Regions from separate parts of the Veillonella absiana genome, predicted to be linked through region 2. Evidence: a T-box and tRNA genes for the amino acid it is inferred to sense, from the RefSeq annotation. Region 2 holds a T-box; the other holds one or more tRNA genes.
What was found. A T-box is a leader RNA that pairs with one kind of tRNA and senses whether it is charged. The one in region 2 lies ahead of cysS (cysteine--tRNA ligase), so its partner is inferred to be a tRNA-Cys.

Region 1: it has a tRNA-Cys gene. The T-box ahead of cysS (cysteine--tRNA ligase) is inferred to sense a tRNA for this amino acid. The anticodon was not compared.

What each region holds. Positions count from the first base shown of each region.
Region 1 covers NZ_JAWJZB010000006.1:104,419-107,841, reverse strand. The annotation lists gene RVY80_RS06160 (phosphoethanolamine transferase) at 1-1,027, shown strand, start outside; gene RVY80_RS06155 (2-thiouracil desulfurase family protein) at 1,187-1,636, opposite strand; tRNA gene RVY80_RS06150 (tRNA-Leu) at 1,801-1,889, opposite strand; tRNA gene RVY80_RS06145 (tRNA-Cys) at 1,914-1,988, opposite strand; tRNA gene RVY80_RS06140 (tRNA-Gly) at 2,001-2,075, opposite strand; tRNA gene RVY80_RS06135 (tRNA-Phe) at 2,083-2,158, opposite strand; tRNA gene RVY80_RS06130 (tRNA-Asp) at 2,168-2,243, opposite strand; gene RVY80_RS06125 (MBL fold metallo-hydrolase) at 2,335-2,943, opposite strand; gene RVY80_RS06120 (TrkH family potassium uptake protein) at 2,949-3,423, opposite strand, start outside.
Region 2 covers NZ_JAWJZB010000003.1:183,895-187,317, reverse strand. The annotation lists gene rlmB (23S rRNA (guanosine(2251)-2'-O)-methyltransferase RlmB) at 1-263, opposite strand, end outside; gene RVY80_RS03595 (Mini-ribonuclease 3) at 316-795, opposite strand; gene cysS (cysteine--tRNA ligase) at 785-2,233, opposite strand; T-box leader at 2,284-2,483, opposite strand; gene RVY80_RS03585 (bile acid:sodium symporter family protein) at 2,797-3,423, opposite strand, start outside.

The sequences.
Region 1 (3,423 bases), on a different contig from region 2:
CCACCATCATAAGGTATATGATTCATTTAATTTAGATTCCCCAAATACAGCAGCAAAGGAAACACCCGGTACCATCATCCTAGTCATTGGCGAATCTGCCTCTCGTGATTATATGAAGGTCTATAATCCTGATTTTGCCTATGATGATACACCATGGCAAAGTCAAGTATCACAAGATAGAGATAATTTTTACTTCTTTAATCATGCCTATTCCTCATATGTACAAACTGTACCAACATTAGAACGCGCCCTGTCAGAACGTAACCAATATGACGATCGTCCATTTTTAGATTCTGCAAACATTATGGACATCGCTAAAAAAGCAGGCTATAACACAACATGGTTTAGTAACCAAGGTGTGTTTGGTGAATACGATACAGCCATTTCTTTAATGGCTAAAACATCAGACAAAACCAAATGGGCTCATGAGTCCTATAGCTTCTCTGATCGTTATGATGAATATCTACTTCCTCTTTTGAAAGAAGTGGATCCTACTAAAAATAACTTTATCGTCATTCATATTATGGGCAGTCATATTTACTATAATGACCGATATCCACATGAATTTAGCAAATGGAAAAAAGGACCTTCCCCCGATGGTATGGAAGCCTATGCTAATAGTCAACTCTACACAGATTGGCTCTTACAAAACATTTATACCTACGCCAAAGATAATTTACACCTTCAAGCGATGGTATACTTCTCAGATCATGGTGAAAGCTTAGATAAATCTCATAATCCAGATACATTCGATTTCACGATGGCTCGTATTCCATTCTGGATGTATCTGTCTCCTGACTATCGCCAAGCTTTCCCCACAACAGCAAGAACCTTAGCCGAAAATAGAAACCAATATTTCACAAATGATTTATTGTATGATACGCTTACTGGTATCATGCAAGCCCCTAGTAATCATTATGATGCGACCCGAGATTTCTCGAATCCAAAGTATCGCTTTAATCTTCATAATTTAACTACACTACTAGGCGAACAACCGCTTGCAAATGATCCATTGTATATGAAGTAAAACTCAATTAAATACATGCCAAAACCCCGAGATAATGAGTTTTTCATTACTTCAGGGTTTTCTATTTCTACCTATTACTTATTAACATTCATTTATAAGATAAGCTTTCAGCCCATATCTTTCACCCATACCCCAAACTATAAAGCAAATAGCTAGCTCTTATAATATATTATTTTCTATATCATGTTCTGTATAAACTTGAATACCATGTTTAAGTAATAATTCTGTAGTAACACCATTACCATCAACTAATCGTTTGGAGAATGTGCCATCATAAATTTGACCTTTACCACAGCTAGGGCTTCTAGATTTTAGTACAGCATATCTACAATGATATTTTTCTACTAATGCTAACGCCATAAGTGCACCTCGGTGAAATTCTTTTGTCACATCTTCTCCCGATGCACATCTTACATATTCCTGTATTCGTTCTGCAGGAGCCCTAGGCGTTGTCAATCCACCTAATACCTCAGGGCAACATGGAATAATTGTATAGCGCTCTTTAAGACGCTCAATATGCTCTACATAATTATTTCCACCATTATATTTACAATTGTCACCTAATAAACAAGCACTAACTAATATATAATTCTTTTCTTGATCGCTCATAGGTATATCCTTATTAAATAATCTACGATAGTACATATACTTGCTCTATACTTACAAATACATATCCCATAATTTCATCATTTAACGGGCTAGTATAAAGCTAATCTAAGTATATATAACCTCTATTAGATATAAAAAAATAGACTAACCGAAGTTAGTCTAAATGGTGCCGAGGACCGGAATCGAACCGGTACGGTTATTTCTAACCGACGGATTTTAAGTCCGTTGCGTCTGCCTGTTCCGCCACCCCGGCATGGGTAACGTTAGTATGTAATTATGGAGGCGGCACCCAGAATCGAACTGGGGAATAAAGGTTTTGCAGACCTCTGCCTTACCGCTTGGCTATGCCGCCATAGTGGAATAATGGAGCGGGAAACGAGATTCGAACTCGCGACCCCCGCCTTGGCAAGGCGGTGCTCTACCGCTGAGCTATTCCCGCATGTACATGGTGCCTCAGGACAGAATCGAACTGTCGACACACGGATTTTCAGTCCGTTGCTCTACCGACTGAGCTACCGAGGCATACATAAATGGCGACCCCGATCAGATTTGAACTGACGATCTTCGCCGTGACAGGGCGACATGTTAACCGCTACACCACGGGGCCGTATTTAGAGTACTTTGTTAGTATATAGTTTTTCACACATATTGTCAAGCGTATAAATAGATAAATTTTACAAAATTTAGACCCCCTACTCTCACATTTGATGTGAAGCTATATATTCTAACAAATAAGGGCGTTCATCTTTAATCGTCGTATCTTCTTGATGCCCAGGATGAATGTATAATGCATCAGAAAAGGTTATGATTCTTTCTATACTCGCTTTCATTTCCGCTGCATTCCCTGTATAGGTATCTATTGTTCCTACCATTTGCTTAAAAACAGTATCTCCTGTAAATAAATGATTTTCCCACTGAATACATACCGATCCCGTGCTGTGCCCTGGTGTATGATGAACTTGTAAATCAAAGGGCCCCACTTGTAGTTGTCCTTCTATTAAATCTTCACACTCAGTATACATTTTTTTTTTGTATACACTTGGACGACGTCTAATCAACTGTAATAATTCTTGATCATTAGGATGTAAATAGGCTGGTATATTAAAATATTGGCAAACATCATCGAGTGCTGTTACATGATCACAATGACCATGTGTTAACAGCACTGCCAACGGTGTCGTATCTTTCACCATTTCGATAATATGTTGACTGTGAAAGCCTGGATCGATAATGATAGATTGATTATCTTTAATTAATATATAACAGTTCGCCTTATATAGTCCTAAGGGGCGCTTTAAAATAGTCAACTCTATCACCTTCGTTTACGACCTTGATTCCATATCACTTGATACTGTTTTGGTTTAGATGATTTTATAAAATAGCCTTCCCAAAATTGAGGATGAAACATAACAAGTATAGTAAATAACTCTAAACGTCCTAATAGCATATCAAATATAGCCACTAATTTTGCAAAATCATGGAGATCTGCAAAAGAACTTGTGGGACCAAAATTACCAAAGGCAATCCCTACATTAGCGAGAAAGGCCGTTACAATTTGAAGTGCATCACTGGTTTCCATACCAGTACAAGCCATACCAATTACAGATAGTATATAAATAGCCACAAACAAAAAGAAAAATTGTTGTGTCATTTGAATCCATTTATCAGGCATAGGCTTACCATTTACACGCACTAGTTGAACCATATCAGGGTGAATAGACTTGCGCAAATGCATAATACTACTCTTCATTAATATGATAATTCGAATAATTTTAAGGCCCCCTGTA
Region 2 (3,423 bases):
TGTTCTTGTAATACTTCACCAAGATCCATAAAATCGATGGCTGCTACCAGTGCTACTACACCTTGATGAGGCACTTCTTCAGCATATTTATTTAATTGTTTCACTGGTGTTGGTCGCACTTCAATGCCTTTAGACTTTGCTAGCCCCGCAATATCAGCCAACGCCGTTTTAATTTTATCGTCTGCAATCAATACACGTTGTACAGAACGACCTGCTCGCAACGCTTCCTTCACAGCATTACGACCTACGATATATTCGTCCATAGTGACCTTTCTCTATCTAAATGGATATATATATGCACTAATTGCACTAATATTATTTTAATTCTACTAATGTTACCCTATATGCCTTAGACATTAGTTCTTCTAGTCTATCCATTTGACGTGTTTCATATAAGAATCCAAGAATAGATTCAAAGGCCGTACTGCTACGATATTCTTGAACCGTACTACTCTTTGGTACATTCACATTGCTATTACGACCGCGTCTAGCAATATGTTGCTCAATGTCCGTCAAATCATCTTCTATTGCTAGTAACACTTTTGCCTGTGCTTTAGCACAAATAAAATCAGTAACAATAGTATGTAAAACTTGAACTTTACCAATCCCCATTTGAATAACACGTTCTCGAACATACATAGAATATACAGCATCTCCAATATAAGCAAGCATTAGGGCGTCTGCCACTAATGTTTCCTCAACTGTTAGGGGTGCTATCCCTGTATGATTCTCATCGAGGTCTCGTAATTTACGAAGAGCCTCGCTTTTTAAAAATTGAAATTGTTTAAATTTCACGTTTTTTCCACCGAGCTCCTTGCGGAGAGTCTTCAATAGTAATACCAATTTCAGCTAGACGATCACGGATACAATCAGCAATCCCCCATTGTTTTTGCTCACGAGCATCTTGGCGCACTGCCAAGATGACTTGCATTAATTCATCATATTCTTCTGCATTGGCGCCAGTTTGACCTTCCCATGTCTTCTCAAGAATGCCAATAACTTCTGTCATGAAAGAGAAAATACGTTTCACTTCTGCTAGCGCTTCTTGGCATACTACACCATCACGACTTACAACGGACTGGTAATAGATGTTGATTTCCTTAGCCAATCCAAACATTGAGGATGTAGCCAAGGCTGTATTGAAATCATCACTCATAGCAGCTTCGAATTCTTCTTCATATTCTTTTGCTTTTGAAAGTAAAGTTTCTGCTTCTTCACATTGACCTGCAGGACAAGTTTCCAAATACAATACATTTTGGATAGCTGTTGTAAAACGTTCTAATGCTTTGTTCGCTTCTTCCAATCTTTCATCAGAGAAATCTAATGGGCTGCGATAATGCGTACTAAGCAAGAAATAGCGGAGTGCATCTGGGCTATAATGTTGCAATACATCTTTCACTAAGAAGAAGTTATTCAAAGATTTTGACATCTTTTCTTGATTGATAGTAATAAAACCATTATGTAGCCAGTAACGAACGGCTGGATGATGACCAGAACAACCTTCGGATTGGGCAATTTCATTTTCATGATGTGGGAAAATTAAATCGCTGCCACCACCATGGAAGTCAAATTCTTCGCCAAGGTATTTATTACTCATAGCAGAGCATTCGATATGCCAACCAGGACGACCTGGGCCCCAAGGAGATTCCCAAGATGGTTCACCTGGTTTCACAGATTTCCACAATGCAAAGTCCATAGGATTCTTTTTACGACCATCAACCTCGATACGGGCGCCTGCTTCCATATCATCCAAGGTACGTCCAGATAATTCACCGTAATGTTCAAATTTTTCAACGCTATAATATACGTCACCATCAAGTTCGTAAGCATAGCCATTTTCAATCAATTTGGCAATCATTGCCACAATATCATCGATGTGAGTAGATACACGAGGATACACATCAGCGTGTTTAACACCTAATTGATCCATAACTTCGAAATAACTATCGATATAACGATTAGCAATTACGTCCCAAGTTACACCTTCACCATTGGATGTATTGATGATTTTATCGTCCACATCTGTGAAGTTCTGTACATATGTTACTTTATAACCCACATGTGCCAAGTAGCGACGAATTACATCCCAAGTTACAAATGGACGTGCATTACCAATATGCGGATGATTATATGGTGTTACACCACATACATACATTTTAGCTTCCCCAGGTGTCACAGGATTAAATATTTCCTTTTGACGTGTCATAGTATTAAAAACTGTAATTTCTCTCATCGTTACCGATGCCTCCATCTATGTTAAATAAAAAAAGACCGTTCATCTCATACAGAGACGATGGTCCGCGGTTCCACTCTGTTAAGTACAATTGTACTCACTCAACGCATAACGGAGCGACTCCGGATGAACCTACATATCAGCCCACCAGCTCGTGAATGCATTTCCTTTACCTATCCATAGACCCTTCCACCATCGGTCCTCGCTAGTAAGTTAGTATTAAAGTACTTCTTTCAGTCATAGCTTTTCCTATAAAAATATATATTTAATGATACCAACACTATCGAAAAAAGTCAATGATTATCTAACCTTCGCACTAAAGCAGAAGCACTATGTCAAACCACTTCCTATCTACTAAAGCCGATTCTGTATGATAATCCTATCCACCTCTCCCTAGTTCTCTATTACTCATAATTTCACTCGTCAGATAATGATGGGCCCATGCCGAAAAAAGATTCTTAACACCTTCAATACGATTGTATATGAGAAGAATCACCCTATCTATCTCGACATTCGCGGAACGCGTCAGGAGAGAAAGATAGGGTGATTCTTCGAATACTTATTTAAATGTTTTTAGAATCATTTTTTCGGCAGAAACCCGCAAAGATGGAGCCTGTGAAATTATGAATAATAGAGAACACTGCACCAGCTACGGCTGCTTGCGGAGTAAAGTGTGTCATCGCCAAACTTGCTGCCAAAGCTGAGTTTTGCATGCCCACTTCAATTTGCATAGCACGACGAGAAGCTGTTTCCGTACCAACCAGCTTACATACACCATAGGTTACTAAATAACCACTTAAGTTTTGTAGCAAGCAAGCCACGAAAATAATGGCACCTGTTTCCATAATATTATTACGGCTAATAGCAGTTACACCACCAATAATAATCAATACTGCGATAGCTGCAATAGTTGGTAATACTTCTTTTACCGGTTCAATTTTAGAACCAACAAAATAGTTAATGATGATACCTAACACAATTGGCACAACTACGATTTTCACAATGGACATGAACATAGGCCAAAACGCAATTTCAATGCTAGATGTAGCACCAGCATAAAATACGATAAAAATAGGTGTCAAAATTGGGGCCAACATTGTAGAAACAGCTGTAGCAGAAATGGATAATGGTACATTGCCATTCGCCAAGAATGTCATAACATTAGATGCAGTACCACCTGGACAAGCACC